4 regions of the Rhodovulum sp. HP10 genome follow, and region 3 is predicted to be linked to each of the others. Evidence: riboswitches for the same ligand, from Rfam matches in the RefSeq annotation. Region 3 holds a riboswitch; each other region holds the start of a gene.

Region 1 (4,320 bases), 440 kb from region 3:
ATCACCGCAAGGAAGCGGTCGAGCAGCGCAAAGATCAGATCGCGCCCCGCCACTTCCAGCTCCATCTTGCGCGACGAGGGGAAGATCCGCTCATTCGCGACATCGGAAATCGCCGCAAAGGCCTCCTTCAGCGCGAAGACATCGGTCAGCTCGGCCGAGAACCGGCCCGCGAGAATGTCGTCATGGTGGTCCAGAAAGGCCGCGACACTGGCGCGGATGGCGCCATGGACGGCCCGGGCGCGCAGATGGCCCACATGCTCGGCGTGCGTCCCGCCGGGGACGGGCGCGACTTCCTTGCCGATCAGCGCCTCCAGCAGCGGCCGCACCTCGCCATGGGACAGGACGCCGGTGGTAAAGGCATCCTCGAGATCGAGGATGTTGTAGCAGATATTGTCCGCCGCCTCGACGAGGAAGGCCAGCGGGTGCCGTTGCCAGCCGGCATCCCGGGGAATCAACCCGGTGCTTTCGGCCATCCCGGCCAGATGCGCGGCCTCTGCCTCGAAGGCCCCGTATTTCTTCAGGCCGATGGTGGGCGCGTCCCGGCCCAGCGCACCGTCCTTTGCGAGGCAGGGATATTTGGTGAAGGCGCCCAGAACGGCATGGGTCAGCCGCATGCCGCCCTCGAGCCGGTACATCTCCAGCCGGGTCAGGATCCGGAAGCCCTGGGCATTGCCCTCGAAATGCTCGAACTCCCGGCGCTGGCCCGGGCTCAGATCGGCCTCGAAGGGGCGCCGGGTCGCGAACCACTCCGAGATTGCATCCTCGCCGGCATGGCCGAAGGGCGGATTGCCGATATCATGGGCAGCACAGGCCGCCTGCAGGATATAGGACAGCTCGTGGCCCGCCCCTTCGGACAGGATGCCCCGCGCGGCCAGCGCCTGCCCGACCTCGAACCCCAGCGAGCGGCCCACGCTGCTGGTCTCGAGGCTGTGGATCATCCGGTGATGCAGGTGGTCGTTCTCGTAAAGCGGATGCACCTGGGTCTTGTTGGCAAGCCGCCGGAATGGCTGCGAGAAGATCACCCGGTCGAGATCGACCAGGAAGGCGGGCCGCTCGGGCGCATCCACGATCTCCGACTGTCCGTGCCGGCTTCTGGTCAGAAGCCGTTGCCATTCCATGTATTCCATCGCTTTCCCCTTCGGCCGGTCGGCGCCAGCATAGCGGCTTCGGCTTGCGGCGACAGCGCCGATCGCCTACCCCCTTCCCCGGGGCTGGCCCGTGATGGCGCCCGGGCGCTGGCAGGAAGACGTCTCCGCCTCCCGCCTTGCCGCAGGCATAGGCGCGCGGCGGCAGGGCCCGATGGCGGCACCCGAGGGTGCGCGAAGGTCGCACCCACTACATATTGACAAAATATCCCCATCGGCATCAATATCATGTTGCTTTGGTTCCCGCGGTTCATCCCGTGGGCGAAGAGGGAAGCCGGTGAGAATCCGGCACTGCCCCCGCAACTGTCAGCGGCAAGCTGCGGCCCCGTGATCCACTGGCGCAAGACGCCGGGAAGGAGGGCCAGGGCGTCCGAGCCGCGAAGTCAGGAGACCTGCCAGAGCGGACCGAACGACCGCGAGCGGTGGGCTCGGGTGCGTGCGTCGGACCGGCGGGTCCGCGTGCCTCCCTGCCTGCCGCCCCTGACCAGAACCGAAAGCGAACCGCCATGACCGCCCCCTCGCCCCGTTCCGTCGCCAACCGCGACGGCCAGATCGTTCCCTTCGACCCCGGCCGGATCGCCCGCGCCATCGCCCGCGCGGGCGAGGCCACCGGCGAATTCGGCGCCGAGGAGGCCGCGCATCTCACCGCCCAGGTGGTGCGGGTGCTGAGCTTCCGACACGCGGACGGCGCGCCCGATGTCGAGGAGATCCAGGATGCCGTCGAACAGGCGCTGATCGGCGCCAACCGGATCGCGACGGTGCGCGCCTATGCGGTCTATCGCGCCCAGCATGCGCGGCTGCGCGAGGACCGCCGGGTGCTGGTCGATGTCGAAAGCTCGATCAACGAATATCTCGACCGCTCGGACTGGCGAGTGAATGCCAACGCGAATCAGGGCTATTCGTTGGGCGGGATGATCCTGAACACCTCGGGCAAGGTGACGGCGAATTACTGGCTGAGCCATATCTACCCGCCCGAGGTCGGCCAGGCCCATCGCCAGGGCGACATCCATATCCACGATCTCGACATGTTCGCGGGCTATTGCGCGGGCTGGTCTCTGAGGACGCTGCTGCGCGAGGGGCTGAACGGCGTGCCCGGCACCATCGAATCCGCCGCGCCGATGCATCTGACAAGCGCCCTGGGCCAGATCGTGAACTTCCTCGGCACGTTGCAGAACGAATGGGCCGGCGCCCAGGCCTTCAGCTCGTTCGATACCTATCTGGCGCCCTATGTCCGGCGCGACGGGCTCGATTTCGCCGCCGTCCGGCAGGCGATGCAGGAATTCATCTACAATCTGAACGTGCCCTCGCGCTGGGGCACGCAGACGCCCTTCACCAACCTGACCTTCGACTGGACCTGCCCGGAAGACCTGCGCGATCAGGTGCCGGTGATCGGCGGGCGCGAGGCGGAGTTCACCTATGGCGAGCTGCAGTCCGAGATGGACATGATCAACCGCGCCTATATGGAGGTGATGACCGCGGGCGATGCCAGGGGCCGGGTCTTCACCTTCCCGATCCCGACCTACAACATCACCCCCGATTTCCCCTGGGACAGCGAGAATGCCGGTTATCTGTTCGAGATGACGGCGAAATACGGGCTGCCCTATTTCCAGAACTTCGTGAATTCGGAGCTCGAGCCGCATATGGTGCGCTCGATGTGCTGCCGCCTGCAGCTTGACCTGACCGAGCTTCTGAAACGCGGCAACGGTCTGTTCGGCTCGGCCGAGCAGACCGGCAGCCTTGGCGTCGTCACCATCAACTGCGCCCGGCTCGGCCATCTGCACAAGGGCGACGAGGCGGGGCTTCTGGCCGCGCTCGACCGGCTGGCGGGGATCGCCCGCACCAGCCTGGAGCTCAAGCGCAAGGTGATCGAGCATCATATCGAGGCCGGGCTTTTCCCCTATACCAAGCGCTACCTCGGCACGCTCCGGAACCACTTCTCGACGCTGGGCGTGAACGGCGTGAACGAGATGATCCGGAACTTCACCGACGACCGCGAGGACATTGCGACCGAGGCGGGCCAGGCGCTTGCCCTCAGGCTGATGGATCACCTGCGCGCCCGGATGGTCGAGTTCCAGGAAGAGACCGGGCACATGTACAATCTAGAGGCCACGCCCGCCGAGGGCACGACCTACCGCTTTGCCCGCGAGGACCGGAAGCGCTTCCCGGGCATCCTGCAGGCGGGCACCGACGATCAGCCCTATTACACCAACTCGACCCAGCTTCCGGTCGGATATACCGCCGACCCGTTCGAGGCGCTCGAACATCAGGAGCCGTTGCAGGCGCGCTATACCGGCGGCACGGTCCTGCATCTTTACATGGGCGAGCGGATCTCGTCGGCCGAGGCCTGCAAGAAGCTCGTGCGCCGGGCGCTGTCGTCCTTCCGCCTGCCCTATATCACCGTGACGCCCACCTTCTCGATCTGCCCGAAACACGGGTATCTCGCGGGCGAGCACGAATTCTGCCCGAAATGCGACGCCGAGCTGATCGCGGCGAAGCGCGCGAAAGCCAGCTGAAGGAGCGATCCGATGACCATGATCGACAAGGACATGACGACCCGGGATGCCGAAATCGTCCTGACGGACGAAGAGCGCACCCGCTGCGAGGTCTGGACCCGGGTGATGGGCTATCACCGCCCGATGTCCTCCTTCAACACCGGCAAGAAGGGCGAGGCCGCCGAACGGGTCTATTTCGACGAGGCGAAGGCGCGGCTTGGCTGAGCTTGCGATCTCCGGGCTGGTCCGGCATTCGAGCGTCGACTGGCCCGGCGAACTGGTGGCGACGGTCTTCTGCCAAGGCTGTCCCTGGGCCTGCCGTTATTGCCACAACACCGAGCTGCTGGCGGCGGGGCCGGGCCGGATCGGCTGGGACGCGGTCCTGGCCTTTCTCGACCGCCGGCAGGGGCTGCTTGACGGGGTGGTGATCTCGGGCGGGGAACCCTTGTTGCAGAAGGGCCTGCCCGAGGTGCTTGCCGAGCTTCGGGCGATGGGCTTTCGCACCGGGCTCCATAGTGGCGGCGCCTATCCCGCGCGCTTCGCCCGGGCGCTGCCGCTGCTCGACTGGGTGGGGTTCGACGTGAAGGCCCCCTTCGATGCCTATGACCGGATCACCGGCGCCCCCGGCAGCGGCGCGAAAGCGCGTGAAAGCTTGGGCCTGCTGCGCGACAGCGGCGTTACCG
Region 2 (4,320 bases), 1.4 Mb from region 3:
GAATAGGTACCGGCCAGCACCAGATCGGGGCGCATCAGGAAGATCTCCTCGGCGCCGCCGGTATTGGCGGGATAGGCGCGGGCGGCGCCGGCCATGGCCGAGTTCATCGGGTTTGCGGCCAGGTCGCTGACCGAGACGAGCTGGCCCGGGCCCGCGACCAGCATGGCAAGCTGGTCGGTGCAGAGATTCATCGACACCACCCGCCCGGGTGGGTCGGCCAGCGCCGCGGTCCCGGCAAGGGCGAGGGCCGCGGCGAGCCGGATCGCGCTAGAAGGAGGCACGCAGACCCACATAAAGCGCCCGGCCCGTGGTGTTGTAGTGATAGGTGCCGCCAAAGGCGACGGCCGAGTAGAACTCCTCGTCGAAGAGGTTTTCGACCCTTGCATAGGCCTCTGTGGCGTTGCCCAGCGCGTAGGTGACCTGGGCTGCGGCAAGCCCGGCATCGGGCAGAGAACCGTAAGGGTCGAGGCGCCCGGCCACATATTGGTACGAGACATCGGCCGTGAGCCGCGACGTCACCTCGCTACTGACGCCCAGCAGAAGATCGTGGAGCGGGACGCGGTCGAGCCGTTCGCCTTTCCAGCGCACGTCGGTATAGGTGTAGCTGCCGTAAAGCGCGGTCGCAGAGGTCATGTCGTAGCGGCCGGACAGTTCCAGGCCCTGGCTGCGGGTGGTTCCGTCAAGCTGGCGGTAGCAGCCCCAGGCATAGCTGCAGATGGCGGGGTCGGCCGCGCCATAGTCGATCTTGTCATCGATTTCCGCAAAGAAGGCGGTGGCTTTCAGGAACCCGTCGCCCGACAGGCGTTTTTCAAGCCCGATGTCGAAGCTGGTGCTGGTTTCAGGGTTGAGGTCCGGGTTGCCGACCGTGTCGCCGGTAATGGTGCCGTAAAGTTCGTAAAGCGCGGGGACGCGATAGCCGGTGCCCAGAGAGGTGCGGAAGATCAGGTCGGGCTGGAGCCGCCAGGCCAGCGCGGCGCGGCCGGTCACCTGATCGTCAAAGCTAGAATAATCATCGTAGCGCAGCGAAAGCGACAGATCGATGTCGTCGGTCGCGGCCTGGCGAAGCTCTGCAAAGAGCGCGCGGTTGATGACCGAATAGGTCTCGCCGTCAAGCGTGGCCTCGTCCTGCTTCCAGTCGGCGCCGAAGGACAGGTCGGTCCCGGCCGCCAGAGAGGCCGTTCCGAGGTAGCTGGCGGCCCGGCTGGTGCCATCATAAAGGGACGTCCCGAAACTCGAACGGTAGCTGCGCTCGGTCTGCGTGCGCGCCAGCGACAGTTCGTTGTCGACCGCTCCGATCGCGAATTGGGCGAAGGCGCGCAGGCCTTTTCGCGTCGCCTCCGATCGGGTGATCGGGTTCGTGTCGGTAACGTCGCTGTCATAGTCCGAGTTTCCGTCGGAATAGAATCCCGAGAAGCCCAGCCGAAGGGTGTCGGTCAGATCGTAGGCGGCATTGAGCGAGACCGAATCTTCGTCAAAGCCGTCCGCTTCGTCATTGCCCGACAGGGTCGAGAAGCCGTCGGTTTCGACATGCGAGACCGTGGCCGAGATTTCGCCGCGTTCGGTCTTCTGGCCAAGGCTCAGACCGGCAGAGTAGCTGCCATAGGTGCCGGTTTCGACCGTGGCGCGCCCCGAAAAGCCCAGTTTTTCCGGTCTCCATGTGGTGATGTCGACAACGCCCGCGATGGCATTCGCGCCGAAAAGCGCGGATTGCGAGCCCTTCAGCACTTCGATCCTGGAGAGCAGTCCGGCGGTCAGGGTGCCGAAGTCGAGCGCGGCGGGGGTGCCCGAGGGATCGGCAAAGCCCATCCCGTCGATCCGGGTCGCGATATAGCCGTTTCCAAGCCCGCGAATCCGAAGCGTGGCGGTCTGCCCGAGCCCGCCATTCTGCGTGATCGACACGCCCGGCAGGGTGGCAAGGGTCTGGCCCAGATTCTGACCGCCTGCGGCGATCTCGCTGCTCTCGAGCGTCTCGACCGTCGCGCCGGTCCGGTTGGTGGCGATGGGCGTGAGGCTGGCGCTGGCGGTGATCTCGTCCAGCATCAGGCTGGACCGGGCTTCCTGGGCAAGGGCGGGCAGGGGACTCAGCGCGGCGAGGCCGAGCGTGAGGCAAAGGGCAGGTCTGGTCATGTCGGTTCCGTCCCGGTCTCGGGAACCGCCGCGGCGGGCGGTCCGTCCTTCGTGGGGTCCTTGGAAAGACATGCCTCCCGCAGACGGTGATGCGTCACCACTGCGGATGGACCGCCGCCTGCGCCGCGCCCCGCGGACAGGCTGGGTGATCGTCCTGGCAGGTCTCCTGGCTTGCGGGTCGTCGCTTGGCTGGCCTTCCCGGGGCGGACCCCAGTGGCACGATCAGCCGCGCTCGCCGCTTACAGTTGCGGGGGCAGCCGCGGAATTGAGCCGACGATGGCCGCACCGCGTTCCCTTTTCATCGCCCGTCGCCGGGCGAACCAAGACAGTTTTCGGTTAATCCGGGCCTCCGGACCTGTCAAGCGGGACGCCGGGGCGGCAGGCCGCGACGATTGCGGCCGGTTCGGTGCCGAGCGTCAGCAGCAGCGCGGCCTCGCTGCCATGGGCGACCCGGACCGGCAGCAGAGCGAGGGACGGCGGCGCGCGCAGGATCGCACAGGCGATCTCCGGTTGGGCAGCGGCGGGCAGGGCGGGCTGCCCCGGCGTGGTGAAGCCGGTCAGTCTGTGGCTGAGGTCCGGATTGCCGATCGCGTCGACGATGCGTCAGGCGCGCAGCCGGAGCCCGGCGGTGGTCCGGGCTCCGGCATGCCCCCAGCGGGTCGTCGTCGGCGGGGGCTGCCCCGGCCGTCCTGCCGGGGTCGGACGGGGTGGCGGGTCCGGGAGAGCTCCGGTCACGCCGGGCGGCCGCGCGGAGCGCCCTGACCGGACAGACGGTCTCAGTCGGGGCGATCAGGAAGGCCGGTGGTGTCGTGGCGACCGGCGGATGGGCGGCGACAAGGCTGCCGACCGGGTCCTGAAAGGCGGCAAGAGGCGGCGCGTCGCGGTCGCCCTGCGCATCGGGCGGTTCGGCCGATGCGCGGCATATGACGGCGCACGACCAGCCGCCGGTTCTTCTGGCCGTTGCCAGCGGCGCGCGTCACCTCGCGTGGCGGGATCGTCCCGGAGATTTCGGTCAGCGGGGCATCGGGCTGGCTTTTGACGCCGCCGGTTCCGGAGCTGTCGCAGAAGGTCTCCGCGCCTTCAGGGGAATGGGACCGGAGATGTCAGCCTTATTCGCTGCGCCGCGTCTGGTGCCGGGCGGCTGCGGTCGCGATCTCGGCGATGGCCTTGCGCCTCTGAGACAGCGCGGCTTCGACCCCGGTATCCGGTCCGACCAGGGCGCAGAGCGCTTCGTCGGGATCGCGGGACGCCCGCACGAAAATCTCGATTTCGCCATAGCGCATCGGCGTGGCATCGCGGGGCAGTTGCCCGATGCCGGAGGCCTCGGTCAAGGCGGTGGCTTGATCGTCCAGACTCAGGGCGCCGCGGAGATAAACTGCATAGAAATATGCGCGCGGCTGGGGCTTTTCGGCCCGAGGCCTCGGCCCCAGCCGCGTCGGAAGGTCGACGAATGCGATGGCGCGGCAACCGGGAATTGGCGTCTTCATGGCTTGAATGGGAACGGTGAAGGGCATCTGTGGAGGGCGTCTCCGAAATTGCGGGGTCCGCCGGGGCCATGGGGCCGACCGTTCAGGTCGGGCGCGGCGCGTGGCCCGAGCACTCGTTGCGGCCCGGATGCGGGCGGCGGATGCGGCTTGCATCGACCTGGTCCGGGCGCGGGCGGCACCGTCCGGGGCGCAAACCGATAGGCCGGAAACGGGGGCAGCGGTGGAGCGACCAGCGACACGCCAGGCTGGGTCGAACCGCATCGGTCCCGCCTCCTGAGGGGCCCGCCGCCGATCCCGCGCGGGATCGGCATCAGGGCAGGGCCGAGCGCCTCTGCCCCGCTTGCCGCCCAGCCGGACGAGGCGCCGCGCGCCGCGGTCGGCGCGATCGGCAGGACCTCCGCGAGAGGCCCGGCGGTTCTGCGTTGTACCGGGTGCAATACCCGCTTGCGGTTGCTTTCGGAGGCGCGCCTGTCGAACCGGGTCGGCAGCAGCAGGCTCGATCCGCCCGGATGGGGGGCGACGAGCTCCCAGATCGCGGCTTCGGACCAAGGGCGCGAGGCCTAACAGGGTGCTGAAATAGTCGATTGGTCGGAACGGCTTCCTCCGTTCCTGCCATTGCGCTGCTCCTCTCCGCCTTCTTCCCGCCACGCGGCATGCTGGTCGGGGGGCTCCGCCCTCAAATCGCCAGTATTCGCGGCAGCCGGGC
Region 3 (4,320 bases):
CGCCCCCGAGAGATTTCCCAGAAGCCAGAACATGATGCCGCGGGCCTGTTCGGCATTGGCGGATTTCGCGATCAGGAAGGCGGTCATCGCGTTGAAGAGCTGTGCCCCCGCAATCCCGGCCAGAACGATCACGCCCGCGGCCTGCAGCCCGGTGCCGCCGCCCGCTGCCCGCGCCAGGGCCGCGACCATGACGAAGGCCAGAAGCGCCCCGGCGAAGGCGCCTGTCGACAGCGAGAGCGCGCCCGCACCGAGCCCGGCGACGGTGACCGCAACCGCGCCGGTCGAGGCCCCGGCGGAGATCCCCAGCAGATAGGGATCGGCTAGCGCATTCCTCAGCAGGGCCTGCAGCACGACGCCCGACAGGGCGAGCCCCGTCCCGCAGGCTGCCGCCACCACCGCGCGGGCGAGGCGGTAGTTCCAGACGATGCCCTCGTCGATCCGCGCAACCGGGTAGAGGGTGCCGAACAGCTTGTTGCCCAGCACCTGGAACACGGTCGCGGCGGGTATGCGGGTCTCGCCGATCGCGGTTCCGGCGATCAGCGCGGCCAGCAGCACCGGGGGGGCGATCCACCCCCAGTGCCAGCGGGCCCGACGGGCTCCGGACCTCATTTGCTCAGATCGAATCCGGCCAGCGCCGTGGACAGCTCCTCCAGCCCGTAGATCGCCCGCACGGTCGCTTCCATCGCCTGGAGATCCATCACCACGATCCGGTTTTCCCGGACCGCCGTCATTTCCTTCGCAACCGGATCGGTGCGGAGAAACTCAAGCTTCTTCTCGACATCGTCGGCGGGGAAACGGCGGCGGGTCATCTCGGCCAGTACGATCACCGTCGGATCGGCCTTGGCGATGCTTTCCCAGCCGACGGTGGGCCATTCCTCGTCGGAGGCCACGACGTTCTCGATCCCGAGCTCCTGCATCATGTAGCCTGGCGCGCCCTTCCGTCCGGCCACATAGGGGTCGATGTCCATTTCGGCGGAGGAGTACCAGAACACCGCCGAGACCCCTTCGGGCAGATCCAGCGCCCGGGCATGTTCGATGGCTGCGGCTTCGCGTGCCTTCAGCTCTTCGACCAGCTCGGCGCCGCGATCCTCGACACCATAGATCCGCGCCAGTTCCTCGATCGACCGGTAGATCGAGGCGGTCGAGAACATCTCGGTCCGGGTGCCGTCAGAGCCGCGGCTGTTATCCTTGCTGGCGCAGTCGCTGGGCAGAACGTAGGTCGGCACGCCGACATCATGGAACATCTCGCGGGTGGCGACGATGCCCTGGGGGCCGACATGCCATTCATGTTGCACGGTAACCAGATCGGGCCGCGCGGCCACCACGCTTTCAAAGCTGGGATCGTTGTCGGCCAGCCGCGGGATCCCGGCATTCAGCTCGGCGAATTGCGGCAGGACATCGGTGAACCAGACCGAGGTGCCCTTCACCCGCTCTGCGAGACCCAGCAGGTAAAGGATCTCGGTCGTGGCCTGGCCGACGGTGACGGTGCGCGCGGGGGCGGCGTCGAAGGTCAGGGTCTGGCCGCAATTCTCCAGCGTCAGGGGATAGTCTGTGGCCTGGGCCATGCCCGCGCAGACCATAAGGGCCGCCGAAAGGAAGGCAGTCTTGGTGTTCATGGAAACTCTCCGGAAATTGGCTTCCGGGCCCCGGGGTTTGCGGGCTGGGCGGATGTCAGTTCTTTGGCTGGCGCAAGACGCGCCTGGCTGAGCACGGCCGAAAGATCCGGGCATGAACATCCCTTTCCCCGGGCAACCCCGCCCGGTTGATGGTGGTTTCATGCCGGCAGGTCTCCTGACTGACGGGTCGTCCGCCGGTCCGGCCTTCCCAGGCAGATGCCCAGTGGCGTTGTCGGACCGCCGCTCGCCGCCTACAGTTGCGGGGGCAGTTTCGGTTCGCGGGACATCTGGCCCGCGGCGAATTCCCTTTTCATTCCCAAACGGGAAACCGGCGACCGAGCACAGAGCATGAAACCCCTATTGGGTCAACTGCCTGCCGGTCGCAGGCGTCATTCCGGAAAACCTTACCTCGAGAGCTCGCGGCCTGTCCGTTCTGTCGGGGCGTCACTGTCCTGAAACGACGAAAGCCCTTCCTTTGGCGGTCCCGCCGCCTGATGCGCTCGGGGCGAGCGGCGCCGGGCTGGAGCGGCCCCGCGCGGGTGCGACCGGAGCCCGGATCCGCCTCGCCGGACCGCTCCACGGCTTTTTCCGTGGCTTTATTGCCGCATCCGCGGCGCGGTCGAAGACCTGCCTCATCGGCTTTGCCCGCAACCGCTATTCCGGCGCGGTCTGTTGCGCTCGGGGCGAGCCGGGCAGGGGCGTCCGGATGGCGGAAGGACAGGCGCCGCCCTTCAAAGCTCGCGGGGACTATTGCCGCCTTGCCGGGCGGGCGACGAAGGCGCCTGTCAGAATCAATGGCCCTGCCAGCAGGAAGGCCAGGCCCGGCAGTTCGGCGAAAAAGGCAAAACCCAGCGCCACGGCCCACAGAACCGAAAGATATTCGAAGGGGGCCAGTGCCGAGGCATCGGCATGGCTGAAGGACAGCGTCATCAGAATATGGGCGATACCGCCCGCCAGCCCGGTTCCGATCAACAGCAGGAGTGTTGCCGGACCGGGCCAGACCCAGCCCCAGGGCAGCGTCGCAAGGCCGATCAGGGCCGAGACCACGGCGAACCAGAAGGCGATGGCTCCGGCGCCTTCGCCCAGCAGTGTCAGTCGGCGCACCTGGATCAGCGCACCGGCCGTCAGAGCCGCGGTCAAAAGCCCCAGGGCCACGCCCAGGGCGCCGCTGTCGGGCAAGGCCCCGGCAAAGGCGGGCAGGCAGAAGGCCGCCGCTCCGGCAAGGCCGAGCACGACACCGCCGATCCGGCCTGCGCTCGGCCTCTCTCCGAGCAGAGCCCAGCCCAGCAGGGCCAGCATCACCGGCGCGAGATAGGACAGCATCGTCGCCTCGGCCAGCGGCAGGAGCCGGATCGTCGCAAAGGAGGTGAACATCGCGACCGCGCCCATCAGGCAGCGACCGATATGTCCCATGGGACGGGACGTCGCCAGCCCGCGGGGCCACTCTCCGCGCCACCACAGGAAGGCGATCAAGGGCAGCAGGGCCACGGCCGAGCGGAAGAATACCACCTGTCCCAGCGGGACGGCGTCGCCAAGCGCCTTCACGCAGACGCCCATCATGGCAAATGCGAGGGTCGAGAGCACCCGCAAGGTGATGCCCAGCCGCTCGTTCCGGCCGGCAGGAGGGGGTGCGGCGAAGACCGACCGGTCCGTCATTCTGCCATCATCCGGACCAGGGTCCGGGGCGCGCGCCATACGGACCTTCTCATTCCGCGCTGAACCGGATATGCGGCCGACGCGCATCCTGATAGGTGCAGACATGCGCCGTGACCCTGAACACGTCGCGCAGGACGTCCTGGGTCAGGACAACATCCGGTGTGCCGCAGGCGCGCATGACCCCTCCTTCGATAACCGCAATCCGGTCGCAGAACATGGCCGCGAGGTTCAGGTCATGCAGGGCGATGACGCTGGTCAGATCGAGGTCGCGGACCATGGCCAGTATTTCGATCTGGTGGTGAATGTCGAGGTGGTTCGTCGGCTCGTCGAGGAACATCACCTGCGGTGTCTGCGCCAGCGCCCGCGCGATATGCACCCGCTGGCGCTCGCCTCCCGAAAGGGTCTGCCAGGCCTGTTTCCTCTGCGATGCCATTTCCACGCGTTCCAGCGCCTGTGTCACCGCGGCCTCGTCGGTCTCGGACCAGCCCGCCAGAGCCGAGCGATGCGGGGTCCGCCCGAGCCGCACGACATCGCTCACCGTGACATTGGTGTCGGTGGCAGCACTTTGCTGGACAAAGGCCAGCTGTCGCGACAATGCCCTGCGGGAGACATGGGCGATGTCCTGCCCGTTGATCCGGACCCGGCCCCGCAGCGGGCGCCGCAGCCCCGCCAGCAGCCGCAACAGGGAGGATTTGCCCGATCCGTTGGGGCCGATCAGGCCCAGCGTCTCGCCCGGGGCGACCCTCAGCGAAACGTCCGAGACGATGGTCTTGCGCTTCACGCCCCAGGTCAGGTTCTCGGCCAGAATGCTCATACCTGCGGCCTCGCGCGGTAAAGAATGATCGCGAAGAACGGCACGCCGACCAGCGCCGTCACGACCCCGATGGGCACGGTCTGCTGTGTCGCGATCATGCGCGAGGCGATGTCGGCGATCACCATGAAGACCGCCCCCACCACCGCGCAGGCCGGCAGCAGCCGCATATGCAAGGGCCCGACAACATATCGGGCCGCATGCGGCACGACCAGACCGACGAAGCCGATGGCGCCG
Region 4 (4,320 bases), 1.7 Mb from region 3:
CCCCGCGGCCTGCGCCTGCAGCGCCTGGGCGCGGCCGATCTCGCCCCTGGGGGCGGTGCCGTCGGGGCCGGGAGGCAGGTCGCTGTCGGCGGCGACGGCGGCATTGTTCGACATGTTCTGCGCCTTGAAGGGCGCGACCTTCAGGCCGCGCCGCGCATAGGCGCGGGCGAGCCCCGCGACAAGGAGGCTCTTGCCGACATCCGAACTCGTGCCCTGCAGCATCAGGGCCTTCGCGCGGCGCGGCGGCACCGGGTCGAGCATCGGTACCGAGATTTCGGGCATCGGCGGGGCCGCATCGCCGGGGGGCAGGTCGGGATAGCGGCTCCGGGTCCGGTCAAGGGTCATGGCGGCTCCTGCGACATTCGGCAGGGGGTGTCGGACGGGGCCCTGCGGATGTCAAGCGCGGCTCAGAACTCGACGCCCGGCTGGCCCTTTATGCCCGAGCGGAACGGGTGCTTGACCAGCGTCATCTCGGTCACCAGATCGGCCGCCTCGATCAGCTCTTCGGGGGCGTTCCGCCCGGTCAGGACGACATGCGACAGCGGCGGCTTCTCGGCCTGCAGGAAGGCCACCACCTCGGCCGGGTCGAGATAGCCGTAGCGCAGCGCGATGTTGATCTCGTCGAGCAGCACCATGCGGATTTCGGGGTCGCGGATCAACTCCCTGGCCTTTTCCCAGCCCTTTTCGGCCGCGGCGATGTCGCGGGCGCGGTCCTGGGTTTCCCAGGTGAAGCCCTCGCCCATGGCATGGAACTGGCAGAGATCGCCGAAATGCGAGGTCAGAAGCCGCCGCTCGCCGGTATCCCAGGCACCCTTGACGAACTGGACCACGGCACAGGGCATCTGATGGGCGATGCAGCGCAGGATCATCCCGAAGCCCGAGGAGGACTTGCCCTTGCCGGTGCCGGTATGCACCAGGATCAGCCCCTTCTCGCCGGATTTCCCGGCCATGATCTTGTCGCGCGCGGCCTTCTTCTTGGCCATCTTGCTGGCATGGCGGGCGTCGTCGGCTGCGGTATTGGTGGGGGCGGTATCGGTCGCGGCGGCGGTCTCGTCGGTCATGGGGGCTCCTTGCGCGTGTCGGGGACAGCTTAGCGGGCGGGGCGGCCGCGTCAAACCCGGGCCGCGCGGCGGTTGTGCCGATTGACAAGTCCCGAGCTGCTTGCAATGACGGATGCGTGACCGGTTCGCCCGGGCCCGAGGGTCCGGACGTGAAAAGGGAACGCGGTGCGCCCGTCCGACGGGACGGGCAATTCCGCGGCTGCCCCCGCAACTGTAAGCGGCGAGCACGGCTGAGAATGCCACTGGGGAGGCCCCCGGGAAGGCCAGCCAAGCTGAGACCCGCAAGCCAGGAGACCTGCCGGCCGCCCGTATCCCCGCAAGGGAGGCGGTTTCCACCGGACGCCGGGGTGCGCGTCTGGCCCGGTTCGGCCGCGTCCCGGCCGCTCCGAGCCTCTCATCCCGTTCGTCCTTTCTCCCGCGGCCTGTCCGGCCGCTCATGTTGAAAGGCAACGACCTTGATCTTCCACGGCAATCTCGTAACCGCCGCGCTGGCACTGACCCTCGTTCCCGGGGTCGCGGCGGCGCATTTCCAGCTGGCCTATACCGAGCAAAGCCTCATCGACGCGCCCGGCGATGTGCCGGTCAAGCTGATCTTCTGGCATCCGCAGGAAAGCGGGCCGGTCATGGATATGGGCGAGCCGCTGGAATTCTACGCCATCCATCGCGGCGAGCGGATCGACCTCAAGCCGACACTCAGCCAGACTGTCTTTCGCGGTCCGCTGAACGAGGCTGTGGCATGGGATGGCAGCCTGCCGGTCAAGCGGATGGGCGATTACGTCCTGGTGACGGTGCCCGCGCCCTATTACGAGGACTCCGAGGATATCTACATCCAGCAGATCACCAAGACCTACGTCAACCGCGGCCAGATGCCCACCGACTGGGACGGCCCGCAGGGGCTCAAGGCCGAGATCCTGCCGCTGGTCAAACCCTATAACGTGATCGCGGGCTCGACCTTCACCGGGCGGGTGCTGTCCGAGGGCGCTCCGGTCGCGGGTGCCGAGATCGAGATCGAATACATGGCGGCCGAGCCCGACATGGCGACGGGCGCGCCCAAGCCCGCGACGGCGGGGCCGTTGCCGGGCGGCGCGGTTGTCGCGGTGACGGACGAGAACGGCTATTTCACCTTCGGCGTGCCGAAGGCGGGCTATTGGGGCTTTGCCGCGCTGGGGGTCGGGCCCGATACCGAACATGAGGGCAAGGAACTCAGCCAGGATGCGGTCCTCTGGATCCGCGCCTTCGATCTGAAATAGGGGCGGGGCCATGCATATCGTGGACGGGGCGCTGGCGGCGCCCGTGGTGATCGGCGGTGCGGTGCTGGCGGCCGGAGGCGTCGCCCGCGGGTTGCGCGATCTGACGCTCGAGAAGATCCCCGCCGCCGGGATGCTCTCGGCCAGCTTCTTCGTGGCCTCGCTGATCCATGTGCCGATCGGCCCGTCCTCGGTGCACCTGATCCTGAACGGTCTGGCCGGGCTGGTGCTCGGCTGGGCCGCCTTTCCCGCGCTGTTCGTGGGGCTGCTGCTCCAGGCGGTCTTCTTCGGTTTCGGCGGACTGACGGTGCTGGGTGTCAATACCCTGAACATCGCGCTGCCCGCGGTGATCGTGCATTACCTCTGCCGGCGCGGGATCGCGTCCGGCAGTCCGCGGACCGCCGCGATCTGGGGCGGTATCGGCGGCGCGCTGGCCATCGCGCTGACCGCCGCGCTTGTCGGTGTCGCCCTCGCGCTCAGCGGTGCGGCCTTTCTTCCGGCGGCCAAGCTGGTCTTTCTCGCCCATGTTCCGGTGATGGCGATCGAGGGCCTGCTGAGTGCCGCAGCCGTCTACCTGGCCATCCAGGTCAAGCCCGATCTCTTTCTCAGCCTGCAAGGACCCGCCCGATGATCCGCCCGATTTTCCTGACCCTGGCGCTTGTTCTGGCGCCCATGCCCGCGCTCGCGCACAAGGTGATCGCCGCCGCCTATCCCAGCGGAGCCCTGATCGAGGGCGAGGTCGGCTTTTCCAATGGCGACATGGCCGTCGATGCCCCGGTCGGGGTGTTCGATCCCGAGGGCAACCGCCTCGGCGAGGCGATGACCGGTGCCGACGGGCTGTTCACCTTCCGCCCGACGCGCGCCGTGGCCCATGTCTTCCGCGCCGATCTGGGCGCGGGCCATGTCGCCGAATTCACCATGAGCGCCGAGGAGGTCGCGGCGATCCTCGACAGCCCCGCCGCTCGGGCTGCCGCCGAAGCTGCCGCTGAAACCGCCCCTGAAGCCGGGGCAGGGGACGCGGCCCCGGTTTCGGACGGGCGCAACCCCTCGACCTTCCCGCTGGAGGCAGTCCCCGCCCAGGCGCCCGCCGGGCCTTCGGCGGCCGCGCTGATCGCCGCGCCGGGGCTGAGCGAGGCCGACAAGGCCGAGATCGCGAAGATGCTGCGCGACGAGCTGCGGCCGCTGCGCCGCGAGATCGCCGCCTATCGCGAGAAGAACGACCTGCAGACGATCCTTGGCGGCATCGGCTATATCGCCGGGATTTTCGGGCTTTGCTTCTATGTCGCCGCGCGGCGCCGGATGAAGGGCTGACCCCCGGTGTCCGACATCCTCACCGCCGACCGGGCGGCGCCCGGTGCCGTCTCGCGTCTTGACGGGCTCGATCCGCGCACGCGGCTGATTGGGGCGGGGGCCTTCGCCTGCGTCACGGTCGGCGCCTCATTCCTGCCGGTGCTGCTGGCAGCGCTTCTTCTGGCGCTGGGGCTGATGGCGCTGTCGGGCCGGGCGGCGGGCCGGACGCTGCGGCGGATGGCGGCGATGGACGGCTTCATCTTCCTGCTGGTGGCGATGCTGCCCTTCACTACGCCCGGAACGCCGGTCATGGCGCTCTGGGGGGTCGAGGCCTCGCGCGAGGGGCTCCTGCATGCCGCCCGCATCCTGCTGACCGCCAATGCGGTGGTGCTGGCGCTCCTGTCGCTGGTCGGCACGCTCGAGCCGGTGACGATGGGTCAGGCGCTTCACCGTCTCGGCACGCCCGAGCGGCTGGTGCATCTGCTTCTGTTCACCATCCGCTATATCGAGGTGCTGCGCGCCGAATACCTGCGGCTGCGCCGGGCGATGAAGGTCCGGGGCTTCCGGCCCGGCACCTCCTGGCATACCTATCGCAGCCTCGGCTATCTGGTCGGCATGATGCTGGTCCGCGCGGTCGAGCGCTCGGAACGGGTGCTGGCGGCGATGAAATGCCGGGGCTTCTCGGGCCGGCTCCCGATGCTCTCCGGCTTCGCCTACGGCCC

Evidence for each region. A riboswitch is a leader RNA that binds a small molecule or an ion and turns the genes downstream of it on or off. The one in region 3 is predicted to bind cobalamin.
Region 1: another riboswitch for cobalamin. It lies ahead of ACK8CO_RS04490 (ribonucleoside triphosphate reductase); the one in region 3 lies ahead of ACK8CO_RS06615 (ABC transporter substrate-binding protein).
Region 2: another riboswitch for cobalamin. It lies ahead of ACK8CO_RS13390 (TonB-dependent receptor plug domain-containing protein); the one in region 3 lies ahead of ACK8CO_RS06615 (ABC transporter substrate-binding protein).
Region 4: another riboswitch for cobalamin. It lies ahead of ACK8CO_RS17825 (DUF4198 domain-containing protein); the one in region 3 lies ahead of ACK8CO_RS06615 (ABC transporter substrate-binding protein).

Annotation. Positions count from the first base shown of each region.
Region 1 is NZ_CP180201.1:992,270-996,589, forward strand. Features, by position in the region: gene dgt (dGTP triphosphohydrolase) at 1-1,127, opposite strand, end outside; cobalamin riboswitch at 1,366-1,560, shown strand; partial or broken gene ACK8CO_RS04490 (ribonucleoside triphosphate reductase) at 1,652-3,862, shown strand; gene ACK8CO_RS04495 (anaerobic ribonucleoside-triphosphate reductase activating protein) at 3,855-4,320, shown strand, end outside.
Region 2 is NZ_CP180201.1:2,836,944-2,841,263, forward strand. Features, by position in the region: gene ACK8CO_RS13385 (ABC transporter substrate-binding protein) at 1-293, opposite strand, end outside; gene ACK8CO_RS13390 (TonB-dependent receptor plug domain-containing protein) at 268-2,127, opposite strand; cobalamin riboswitch at 2,266-2,467, opposite strand; gene ACK8CO_RS13395 (hypothetical protein) at 3,237-3,458, opposite strand; partial or broken gene ACK8CO_RS13400 (IS5 family transposase) at 4,291-4,320, opposite strand, start outside.
Region 3 is NZ_CP180201.1:1,429,945-1,434,264, reverse strand. Features, by position in the region: gene ACK8CO_RS06620 (FecCD family ABC transporter permease) at 1-609, opposite strand, end outside; gene ACK8CO_RS06615 (ABC transporter substrate-binding protein) at 606-1,616, opposite strand; cobalamin riboswitch at 1,764-1,964, opposite strand; gene ACK8CO_RS06610 (DMT family transporter) at 2,364-3,272, opposite strand; gene ACK8CO_RS06605 (ABC transporter ATP-binding protein) at 3,322-4,086, opposite strand; gene ACK8CO_RS06600 (FecCD family ABC transporter permease) at 4,083-4,320, opposite strand, start outside.
Region 4 is NZ_CP180201.1:3,804,066-3,808,385, forward strand. Features, by position in the region: gene ACK8CO_RS17815 (cobyric acid synthase) at 1-261, opposite strand, end outside; gene cobO (cob(I)yrinic acid a,c-diamide adenosyltransferase) at 408-1,061, opposite strand; cobalamin riboswitch at 1,166-1,379, shown strand; gene ACK8CO_RS17825 (DUF4198 domain-containing protein) at 1,517-2,311, shown strand; gene cbiM (cobalt transporter CbiM) at 2,322-2,939, shown strand; gene ACK8CO_RS17835 (cobalt ABC transporter permease) at 2,936-3,619, shown strand; gene cbiQ (cobalt ECF transporter T component CbiQ) at 3,626-4,320, shown strand, end outside.